Regions from separate parts of the Leptospira andrefontaineae genome, predicted to be linked through region 2. Evidence: riboswitches for the same ligand, from Rfam matches in the RefSeq annotation. Region 2 holds a riboswitch; the other holds the start of a gene.
The links. Region 2 has a riboswitch for cobalamin ahead of EHO65_RS05835 (TonB-dependent receptor). Riboswitches for the same ligand answer to the same signal wherever they lie in the genome.

Region 1 (6,118 bases), on a different contig from region 2:
CCGGCAAGAGAAGTAATCCCGGTATCCGTTGCCAGAATGAGAGAAAAGCCAGGAGGAGGCCATGTTGGATCTCCTACAAATTTCCCCCAAGGACCTGAATATTCCAATTCCGATCCTAATTTTAATTCGGGTAGAATACTGGAAGCTTTTCCAGTTCCTAAACGTTTCACACAAATCTGAAAAGAATCCGTTTTGGAATCTGAGGATAAAATGGAATAAGCCCTCTTAATCGCCTTTCCATCACCATCATTTCCGGTATTTAGGATAACGTATTGTCCTCCTACAAATTCGAAAGGCAAACCATCTGCTCTTTCAAAATGGTAGATATCTGAAGAAGGACTTACGTTTTCCTTACGGATTAGTTTGAGAAATTTCTGGCTCAATGTTCCTCCTAAGAAGGATAGATCTCATGCACGAAATCATGCATTTCTTCTAAGTCAAGATACAGTGTTTGGAATGACTTAGCGGAATTTTTGAGATCTAATTCTACTTTTTTGGTAAGTATCAAAAGAGAAGTATAATATCCGGATTTAGGATCTCCGGAAGGAAGTTTCGAAATTGTTTGTTCTAATTCCACTAAACTTGCTTCGAAAAATCTGATCAGATCATCAAAGTTATTTGCAGTCGTCAAAGACTGGATCGGTCCTGGAGAAGAAAGAGCTTCTGTCCCTATCTCATTTTTTTCATGTTGGATGACGGATTCGTCCTTGATCCCAAGAACATTCATCATTCCTAATCTTAATGCTGCGATTTCATGACATGCCATATTATATTCCTATTGCATAATATTATCAACTAAACGTGAAACGAGTCTATCTTGAAGAAGATGTTCCGAAACAAGGTCCTCCGCATCTTCTACATTTACTTTTTGGTACCATACTCCGTCTGGATAGACTACCACTACCGGACCTTCTCCACATCTTCCCATACAAGAAGAACGGGAAATTTTAAAATCTAAATGTTTTCCTTGTAGTTTCAAAATGGATCTCATACGAGCAACTAAGGCGGAACTTCCTTTGCTTGCGCAGTCTATATTATCGCAAACAAATATATGTTTTTGTAAATTACGATGAGGGAATAGATGAGGAGCTGCTTGGTTGTGAGTCTCAAGATGGCGGATACTCCAAAGAAGTGCCTTCAATCCTCCTACTTTTTTAGAAAGACCCGGAAGTTGTGTCCTATATTCGCAGGTATCACATGGAAGAGAAAATTTTCCGGAGATACAATCTTGGATCCTTTCATCTATGACAGATAATAATTCAGGATCAGGTCCTAGATAAGAAGTAAGTTCCGTTTTGATCCATGGGAATTTTTCGGAAAAGTTTTGGACCAAAGAGGAAATTTTTTGGATCAATAAACCTCCGAATAAAAAGTAGGGGACCACCAGGAGTTTTTCAGGTCTTAACTTGGAAGCCATCTCCAAAGTATCAGGAAGAAGAGGGTTGGTGATCCCTATGAAGGAAGGAAGAACAAAGGAGAAATGATTTCCTTCTTGGAATAAACGAACTGTTTTGTAAAAGTCTCCGTTTGCATCCGGATCGGAGGAACCTCTGTTTACTATGATCACTCCAGTTTTAGAGGATTGTTCTTTGTTTAGAGGTAAATATTCTTCTGCCCGCTTTCTAAGTAAGGATACCATTTTAGAATGGATGCCCAAACTATTTGCTATTTTATAAGAATGATCCGGAAACTCTGTTTTAATCCTATCCAGAACGATCGGAATATCATTTTTAATATGACCTGAAGTGTATAAAAACAAAGGAAATATTATGATATTAGAATATTCCTTACTAAGGTTTCTTAGAGCTGTTTCTATATCCGGTTTTGCGAGTTCTACATATGCGTAGGAAATATTCAGATCCGGACGGGTATCCGAATATGCGTCCACTAAGGAAACAAATTCAAGGTTGGAATTTGTTTCCCTACTTCCATGACCCAGCACTAAAACCGCAATTTTTGGTTTCATTTGAACCCTAATACCTGCTTCGGCTTCCAGAATAGGAAAAATAGGGAGGATAATAAATACCAGAAGATGAGATTCGTGAGCAAGCTCACATATTCGAATTGTATTCTTAATTGTTTAGGAGCGGCAAAGTCTTCGGAAATTTTAGGCACTCCGATATAGAATGGAAGTCCGACAAAGAGTAAGACCGTTATTATAGCAAAAGTCCATTTTAGTAAATTATGAATCTTTAAATAAGATAGAAGTATCCGAGATCCTAAAACACCAATTAAGCTGGATCCGACGCTAAGATACCACCAGGCCTGTCTTTCTGGATAATCATAAGCCCCGGATCCCCTGCCGGGTAATTCTGGAGGAAGTCCTAGAAATGGGACCCCGAAGAATATCAGAAATCCGCTGACAGCAAAAAAGATACTTAAGAGGATTGCCTTGGATAGAGAAGGGTATTCTAAAAATCCATTTGGAGGAAAGAGGGCGATCCAAATAGAAACCAAAACTCCAAAGGAAATTCCTAATAGAATAGAGCCGATTACTGTTCCTAAATTTCTTTTTTGCCAGAAGTTTTCACTCTCAGCTTCTTCGGTAGAACTAGATTCCACTTTTGCATGAGAATGAGCTTCTCCATGCGAGTGAGAATGAGTGTGGCCTGTATTCGAATTCTCTGAAGTAGATTTGGATTCAAACTTCTCTGCTTCTAAGATGAGAGGAAGATTCCAAGCGCAAACTAAGATTCCTAAAACAAGACCGGACACCAGACCGGAAAATATTCCGCTTCGCAATAGATCAGCAAATTCTGATCTTAGTGGCATGGAAAGCCTGTAGCATGTCTTATATCATGGAAAGTATCGTGCAAATACACCATGGGTTCCAGACCTACTGCATAGATTGTAGAAAAAGCAAGAAACCCGGCTAAAACCAGAACAGAACCTCTAAGCCATAATTTGGCTCCCGAAAAATCCTTCGAAACGGAAATCGAGCGCATAAAAATCCCTCCTAAGAGATCTTCACCTAACAAGATATAAACGATATTAGGGCACAAAAGAATTGGCCAAAACATCGTATAAGCAAAAAGTTTTGAGTTTAGTTACGCGATTGTCTTACATCCGAGACTGGATCACGTAGCTTCAGGATTTTTGTAAGGTCGTTTTCTGACTCGAGATCGTCCTACTCAGCACGTCTTCCCAGGTTTTACACCCAGTGACATCATGTGCCTTTTGTCCCTCTTACAGCGGCGGGTACCGTGACGGGATTGCACCGTCTTCCCATAGATGAGACCATCTATGTTCCTACAAAAATAGACTGAGATTTCAGGATCTATTTAAGTGAGTGATTTTGTATAGTATTTTATTTTCGATCGAGCAAAATTCTCTATACCGAAGTTATACTTTTTGTTTTTTCTTATCTAGCCTAGACTGGGCTGCTTTTAATTCAGAATCCGTAAGTTTAATACTGAATTCAGGAAAATGTCTAAATAGAAAATATTGGAGCCAGGAATCCCAGCCGGTGTATCCGATGAACTTTTTATTAGGGATCCACTTTAGAATGGCCTTTGCTACGGAATCAATTGCATGAATTCTATTTAACGCGGAGCCCATTTCAATTTCCTTACTCAATTCAGGCTTGTCGGTGTTTTCCTTTTCCAAACCAGGAGTATCGGTTGTGGGTGGTAGAAATAATTTCACCTTCACTCCGTGGAGCATCATCTCTTGGCGAAAACCTTGAGCAAAACCTACAATCGCAAACTTACTAGCTGAATAAGCTCCGTAACCATAAATGGAAAAAAAAGCAAGAGTAGAGGCTAAGAATACAATCTCTCCGCTTTTTTGTTTGGAAAAATGATCACTAAATGCGAGTGCACTATTTACATGGCCGAAAAAGTTTACATCCATTAAATTTCTGTAAACTTCGTCGTCTAACTCGGAAGCTTCTCCTGCTTTTGCAAAACCGCTACTACAGATTAAAAGGTCTAATCCGCCTAATGTCTGGATTGCCTTTTTGGCCTCTTTTTCGATGGCCTTTTTATCTGAAACATCCAAAACTGCGAATCCGAATACTGCTGTTGGAGCTCCTACAGCCTTCAATTCCTGGACTGTCTTTTCTAAATTAGATTTTCCTCTGGCGGAAACGATTACACTTGCTCCAGCTCTAGCTAATTCGAGTGCAATTCCTTTGCCTATACCCGCGGAACCGCCTGTTATAAATACTTTTTTGCCTTTGTATCTGCTAAATGACATATTGAAAAATTCTCTTCGATGCGGGCAAGGTTTCCCTTTTTAGGAAACTATTCAATACAATTCGAAACTTTTTGTAGAAAGAATTCGAGAACTTGTTCCAAAATTTTAAATTCCTGGTTTGATCTCAAAACAAATCTTGCCTTTTCATTCCCATAATAATGAATACGTGAGAATTCAAGGCCTAAGATGCATTCGATACCTTTACTGGAAAATTTAAGGAAGAAGGTTCCAAGTTTGGAAAAAAATTGGGACCGTTATACTTCCATGTTAAAAGAAAAGAAGGTTCCGGCGAAAACAGAACTTATAAAAAGGGGAGTATATACTAAGAACATATTCATCGTTAAGAAAGGATGCCTACGATTAAAATTCGAAGATAAAGGTCGTGATATCACAATTGCTTTCTTTCCGGAGAACAGGGCAATTACTTCTATTCATAGTTACAGAGGAACTTATAAGACTAGCCAACTTGCTGTGGAAAGTATAGAACCCACAGAATTATACATTCTAAGCGGGGAAGACGCAGAAATTATTTATAGAGAGAATGAAGGACTTAGAGATTTTTTATTGGAATATGTTGCAGAAAGATTTGATACGTATATGAATTTGTTTCTATCTAGGATTAGGGATAGTCCTGAACAAAGATATTTGAATCTGATCAAAGAACAGCAAGATATTGTAAATCGTATTCCTCAGCATTATATTGCGTCCTTTTTAGGGATAACTCCTGTCTCCTTGAGTAGGATCCGAAATAGGATCTGGAAGGAACAGAAATAACCTCCTAATAAAATCTCGAAAGGGTAGAAGGAGCTGAATTTTCCTTTATTCCAGAACCGGAAAGTAAATGGAGAATTTTGTGCCTGACCCAAGTTCACTCTCTACCTTGATCTTTCCTTTATGATTTTCTAAAATACCATAAACGATGGAAAGTCCTAGGCCAGTCCCTTTACCAGGCTCTTTAGTCGTAAAAAATGGATCGAATATTTTACGAATTGTTTTTCTATCTATTCCGGTTCCACTGTCCAAAATTTCTATCACTGCTGTCTTTTGGTTTTTTTCAGGAGAAATAAATTCTCCTTCTTCCATCTTAAGCCTTATGGAAAGTAATCCTCCATTTGGCATTGCGTCTTTTGCATTTAAGAATAAGTTCAGAAAAACTTGATGTATCTGAGCATGATCTGCCTGGACCCAGACTGGGTCCTGAGCAATATCTGAAACCACTCTGATCGATTTTGGAAAAGTAGAAGAAGCTATATGGACCGCTTCAGAGAGTAAATCATTCAAAGCAGAAGTTTTAAGATCGGATTCTACCTTTCTTGCCAAGGTCAAAAGTTGTTTGATTAAAGAAGAGCCTCTTTCCGCCGTTTTTTTAATAATTTCGGAATATTGTAAAATTTTGTCAGGATGTTCCGAATTCTTTTCCAATAGGGTAGTGTATCCTAAAACTACTGTTAAAATATTATTAAAATCGTGAGCAACTCCTCCTGCAAGAGAACCTATAGATTCCATTCTTTGGGAGTGTATAAGTTGTTTTTCTAATTCATGATGTTTTGTAATGTCTTGGAATTGGACCGCAAAATAATTCGGATCTCCTTTTCTATTTTTTATTAAAGTTGCATCCACTTGGACCCAAAGATGATGTCCGTCCTTATGAATATACCTTTTCTTCCTTTTGAAGATGGATATTAACCCTTTTAAAAATTGATCTCTATATCTGAGATCTTCTTCCAGATCATCCGGATGAGTTATAAGGTCGAAACCCATTCCAACTAATTCATTTTCAGAATAACCTAAAATTTGAGAAAGAGCAGGATTCGAACTGATAAATCTTCCTTCCAAAGAAATAATCGCGAATCCATTTGGAGAATGATATAGTATGTTCTTAAATTGTGCCGCCTGGCAGTACCATTCATCCCATCCCATT
Region 2 (6,118 bases):
TTATGGCCCGCAGCAATCATTTGGAACATATCGGAAATCAAGGAATAGGCCTCCGAAAAACAACGAAGGATCATCCATTCTTTTAGGGCTTTGTCAATCCGCTTTCGACTTGGGGTCAAGAATTCTATTAGAATTATTCTTTGAGCTGTATCAGGTCGAAAGGTTGGAGATCCACAGAGATAGGAGCCGGGGTTAAAAGCCGATTGTCTCTGGTATCGAACATAGTAACTCCGGGTTGAGTGAATTGGGTATTGGAAACGTAAAGTATTTCGTCCTCCGCAAGTAAGATTGTGGTCAAACTTGCATCATAAGAAGAAGGAATAAAAAGTAAAGTCGACAACTTCTGCCCGGTACTTGGATTAAATACTTGTAATGTTTTATTAAAAGACGCGTCCAGAACGCTTGCGTAACCCAGTTGTTCGTTTTTGATCTGAACCCCGAGTATATCCCCGCCCGCAGCAGCTTCCTGAAACAAAAAGCCTGAGCGAAAAGTCCGAGAAGAAAGTCTGAATGCCACCACCCCGCCGTCAATCTGGCTTAAAAAACCCATTCTATTTGCGGCAGCAAAGACCAAATGAGTCTCTCCGAAAAGTTCCAACATCTGAGGCTTGCCTACAGGATTCGGGACCGGAAATGTATAAGTTGAAATAATAGAATCTGTTACAGTATCTATTTCTAAAAGAAGAGACCCCCAAGCCCCAGGAGGGAAATACCCGCTCGGATCGTTTCGATCCAATCTTTGTAATGTCACAAAAAGGCGAGTGCCTACGATCTGCATTCCTGACATTTCGGGAAGATTGTCGGGTATAGCGCTTGGTTCCGAATATCCGCCCAGATCAATCTGCCCAAGACTTGCTCCAGTCAAAGGATGAATGATTCTTAATATTCTAGATCCATAAAGTGAAACGTAAGCCTTGTTTAGACCTACAATCGCAATATCTGTAGGATTTGTTCCTGCCCCCATGGACCATTCCGCCCTAGTTTGGAATCCGAAATCCGGATCTAAAACTTGAACGCTATCCCTATTTAAACGATTTAGAATATAAACTTTACCATTCCCGAACCTTGCTACTGCGTCGGAATGAATCGGTGTCAATCCGGGATAAGAAAGAAGAAGTTCCGGATTTAATACCTTAAATCTTCCCCCGCTTGCAAAATCAGTGGTGACTACTCCTATATTATTAGGAAGATTCGGAGTTAAGAATAATGTATATAAAGGTGGTCTTTCTATATCCCCGCAGAAGGTAAGTAAGATAATAAAACCGGGAAGAATGAAACGTGCCGCCGATCTCACTAAAACCTCCCACTTAAGGTGATAAACCAATTTCTTCCCGGAAGAGGATATCCTACGATATCCTCTACTCTTTTATCTCCCATATTCCTAAGATCTATGCTTAAGAGCAGTTCTTTGGGAGTCTTTTCCCCTTTTTTATTAGGATCCTCTTCCTCGGGAGAAGTATATAATACAAGTGTAAGATACGCGTTCCAAATTTGGCGAGCAGGTTGGTAATTTACGTATTCATTTGTCCTGTCTTTGAATACGGCTCCTACATACACTCCTTCAAAACCAAGTTCCCAGGTTTTTCCTCTATATGCAATTGTTCCTGAAATCTCATGTTTAGGCCTGAGAGGAAGATACTTTCCGTTGAGATACGGCGCGGGAGAAGTATTGATCGCTTCTTGGTAAGTATATTCTAATAAAAATTTCCAGCCCTTATATTCCGTCTTATGAGAAACTTCCGCTCCGTCAATTCTGGCTGAGTCCACATTTTCAGGTCTTAATGTGAATTGTGAATTCGGAATGAATAGGATCATATCCTTGATCCTTTTTCTAAAGTAGGAAACCGTAATATTGGATTTAAGTTCTCCGTTTTTATATCGTCCGGTAATACCAGTATCTCCATTCTCACTTCTTTCCGGTTTAAGAGAATCGTTTGCTAGGATCGTTCCAACTTCCCCAAAAAGTTCTAAGAAACTTGGAATTCGATATTGTTTTGCGATATTGGATTTGAATTCCAAAGAATAATTTTCTTTTTCCCAAAATCTCCATAATAGTCCAGTTTTAGGATTCGAAAATTCGGTGGTTTTTATTGAAGAAGCGAACGGATCTTGTTTTCTATACCAAGGTTCGTCGGATTGGAATTTGTCTCTATACGAATCCCAAGAAACTCCCGGAGTCAAAACTAACTTTCCATCTAAAAATCTAAACTCGTCCTCTACTTGAAAAGTAGTATAGGTCCTTGTTTTCCCAGGCTCGTATTTTAAATCTATATTTTGAGGTGTACTTCTGGATCTTTCGAAAGTTTCCCTTTCTACCCCCGCATGAAATTTCAAAATTTGATAATATTCTAATAAATAGAAAGTAGGAGTGATCTGAAAACCGGACTGCCCCATCTGAGCGGAAGAATTAGGAGTTCCTTTGGAAAATTCCGATTTTGGATCGAATAGATCATCATTCGTAAATGAAGTAAAGGCCCGAGTCTCTAATCTTAATAATCCATCAAATAAACCTTTCGTATCCGTTCCAATTGAAGAAGTATTTCTAAGATATCTGCGATGAACCTGTTGCGTTTGATTACTTGCAGGTCCAGGAATTCCATGAAATCTATAATTTAGATCATTCCAAAATTTAATTTTAGTAGCCCCGATATCGCCGCTAAGCCCGATCATACCCGAAGTTCTTTCGTATTGTGCGTTTCTTCTTCTATCGATCGTATCGTCCAGAGGATTGACTAGTAAGGTTCCATGATTATTTAAATAGGAGAAGTTTTGGTCCGATTTTTCTCCCAATAAGAATACGCTGGTGCCGATCCCTCCATACGTTCCAGTATGCGTTATGCTACCTTTTCCGGTATTAAAACTTCCTGCTCCTATATTAACCCGAGTTTTAGGAGGTCCGGATCCGGTTCTTGTAACTAAGTTTACACTTCCGCCGATCGCTGAACCTGAAAATCCAACGGGCGCGCCACTTCTATAAACTTCAATACTTTGTAAATTATCGAAGGGAAGATCCGCGAGATTTACTTCTCCACCTTGCGAATTATTAAAAGGGACTCCATCTATATAGATCCTAGATTGGTTCGGGTTCGTTCCTCGAAGAGAAAGAGTTGAATATGAACCGAGACCACCGTATCTTCTGATCCTAACACCGGCCTCTCTTTCTAAAACGTCCGGAAGATTCGTATAACGTGCATTGTATTGGTCCAGATCGATAGAAGTCTGGAAACCAGTTGGATTCTTTCTAAAATTTTCGGGTTGAGAATTCGAACTGGTCTTTCCCACCACCTTAACAGTGGAAGTTTCAGTCTTCTGGGACTCTTGGGAAAATATTTGGACGGAAAATAAAAAGAGCCCTAGATGAAGTATCTTTCCGAATCGTTTGGGTCTTTTGTGCATTGAGGCCTTAACTCCCGAAAGCCATAGAATTGAAAGTAGCTCTGATAGGTTTTCTGACTCACGCGAAGGTTCGGACCCTTCCCGTCTTTCGACAGTGGTTTTGTCCGACCGTTTAGGCGTTTACAGCTGCGGGTACAGCTCCGGATTTTCACCGGATTCCCTTTTCCGATCTACTTGCAAGACCAGGTTCCCAACCCAAGTCGAAGGGGCAATCTCAAAAAGGTCTTACCGCCTCTTGCTTACGCAAGACCGGGCTGCTCTGCGCGAAACTTTTTGTGCATTTATTGGTTCACACGGAGAGCACTGAGATCACGGAGTTTGTTTACAATGTAGGAACTCCTACAATCAGTCTCTTCTCCACTTGGCGGCTTCGCGTGAGAAGCAAATGCAGTGACTTTTAGATCACGCAAAGGCGCCAAGACCGCTAAGATTTTTAGGTTCAAGAACCCGCCAGGGATGCGCAGGGCTTTAGTCCGGACAAGGCCCGGATGAGTGTCAACGAACCCGAAGCAGCCCGATCCGAAGGAGGCGGCCAAAACTCCTCTGAAACCTGCATGTTGGAGATCCTACATTTTCGAATTCACAAAGAAATATTTTCTTGATGTAAGATAAAAATCGGAAAGGATTCACGAATTCGTGGCCCAAAGGGAATCCTTTAGGGTCTACCTACATAACAGGGAGCACCGAACTCGAATGAAACGAATTCCATCCTTAAGATTTCTTTTATTAGGGATCTTTATTTTAACTACCTCATCCTTATCCGCAGCCGGAACTTATTCCGAGGGTTGGACTGTTGCAAAATTGGTCCAATTCGAAAGCAGAGGGGTTATTTTTGAATCTTACGAAGGTCTGTTAGAAGTTTATACTATAAACGATTCAGAAGCTTGCGACGAATTGAAGGACGAATGTTTTGTTCCGGCAAAACAAAAGATCGAATTCAGCGTACGTCCTGAAAACGCAGATGTGGTGAACTTCTTAAGCAAAAGTTTAAACCAAGAAATTTTGGTCCAATACAGGGTCCATAGATTTGAAGCAATCGCATTGTCTTCCGATTACGAAGTAATAGGAGCTCAACTACAAGAGAGATCTCTTCCAAAAGGTCTGCCTGATAAGATCGTAAGCAAAAGTAAATCAGGTGGAAAAAGAAATTTTTCCGTTACAGGGCGTATTCTAAGTTTAGAATATAAGGGAACTATGATTGGGACTTGGGAAGGATTATATCTGGACGAGACCAGAAACAAAATCCATCCATTCTCGATAACCGACGAAGAGATCGCGACCTTTGCCACAAACACTATTAAATTTGGACTTAGATATTTCTTAGGAGTTTCTGTAGCTTACGTAAAAGGTATGAGAAATTCTTACTACGATATTTATGAAATTAACTTCAAAGCTCCTGCGGGCGCGTTGGAGCCGGTTGGCAATACCCAATAATTCACATTAAGATTTTGTTAAGTAAAAGACCGATGTAGGAGTTCCTATATCGGTCTTTTTTATTTTAGAGTGCCACTGTAGGAGTTCCTACATGGTTTCGAAGGCGGCCCCCACCCTGTTTAGGGTGGAGGAGGCGGGTTAGTGGGAGAAGCCGTTTCCCCTATATCAGATAATCGTAAAATTTCCAATTAAAAATAGGGGCGAGATTTGTAGGAGCTCCTACATGAAATAACTTCAATTAAGGATGGAAATTTCCATCCAACTGAATTTTCGGTCCTTTGCCAGGGAAATCCGATTTAGTCAAAGACTGGATCAGCTCCGTGGTCTTAGCATCCGGATCCGGAGCAGGAATTCCATTCTGGCTTAACTGCAATGGATGGATCTTGCCTTTGATAAAATTCCCTTGTTTGTCCAGGTCTGCTTCCAAGACCAAAGAATAACCGCCGTATCCTTTCGTAGAGAATACTCTATATCCCAAGAAATTTCCTAAAGAATAAGCGATCAGTTTTCCTTTATACAATTCGAATGCTCTAGGCAAATGAGGACCATGTCCTATGAATAGATCTGCTCCTGCATCGATCAGTGAGTGAGAAAGAGCGACCAAGTTTCCCCTATATTCTCCGTAAAATCTTTCTTGTTCATTTTTTACGTGTAGAGCTGGTCCGCCTTCTGCTCCACCATGAACGGAGATGAAAACCAATTGCGCTTTTTTCTTAGCTTCTTTTACAAGAGCCACACCTTCTTCAATATGGTTCACATGATTATGAGCGCTTTCCATATGGCTGAATCCGATCCAAGCCACAGAAATTCCTTTTACGTTCATATAAGTGATTGCACCTTTTTTGCCAGTGTATCTGACTCCGGCTTCTGAAAGATTTTTACCTGTATCATCGAAACCTTGTTGGTGAAAATCTAAACTATGATTGTTCGCGATGGAAACTATATCGAATCCAACATCTTTTAGAATTTTTGCATATGATGGAGGAGTTCTGAAAGCAAAGATAAGTGGACGATTTATATTTTTAGCGCAATGAGGATAATCAGTCAGAGTACTTTCAAAATTCGCAAATAGTATATCTGCACCTCTCAAACTTGGCTCCACCTGAGAGAACAAAGTGTTTTTAGGATCTGAAGGAAGTTTATTCTCTGGATAATTGGTTCCCATAACCAAATCACCCACAGCTTTGATTTTTAAAGTTTCAGGTTCTACAGATTCAATCGGCTGGCATTGGGAAAATAAAAGAGAAAGTCCTAAGAGAGAGGACAATGCAAGGATTCTATACATAGG

Region 1: another riboswitch for cobalamin. It lies ahead of EHO65_RS11875 (CbtB domain-containing protein); the one in region 2 lies ahead of EHO65_RS05835 (TonB-dependent receptor).

What each region holds. Positions count from the first base shown of each region.
Region 1 is NZ_RQEY01000018.1:32,953-39,070, forward strand. Features, by position in the region: gene EHO65_RS11855 (FAD-dependent oxidoreductase) at 1-383, opposite strand, end outside; gene EHO65_RS11860 (DUF3209 family protein) at 392-766, opposite strand; gene EHO65_RS11865 (CbiX/SirB N-terminal domain-containing protein) at 776-1,966, opposite strand; gene EHO65_RS11870 (CbtA family protein) at 1,963-2,772, opposite strand; gene EHO65_RS11875 (CbtB domain-containing protein) at 2,763-2,945, opposite strand; cobalamin riboswitch at 3,085-3,268, opposite strand; gene EHO65_RS11880 (SDR family NAD(P)-dependent oxidoreductase) at 3,343-4,197, opposite strand; gene EHO65_RS11885 (Crp/Fnr family transcriptional regulator) at 4,432-4,971, shown strand; gene EHO65_RS11890 (two-component system sensor histidine kinase NtrB) at 5,017-6,118, opposite strand, start outside.
Region 2 is NZ_RQEY01000010.1:232,636-238,753, forward strand. Features, by position in the region: gene EHO65_RS05825 (ankyrin repeat domain-containing protein) at 1-38, opposite strand, end outside; gene EHO65_RS05830 (YncE family protein) at 134-1,294, opposite strand; gene EHO65_RS05835 (TonB-dependent receptor) at 1,294-3,396, opposite strand; cobalamin riboswitch at 3,423-3,598, opposite strand; gene lsa26 (surface adhesion protein Lsa26) at 4,090-4,830, shown strand; gene EHO65_RS05845 (CapA family protein) at 5,069-6,115, opposite strand.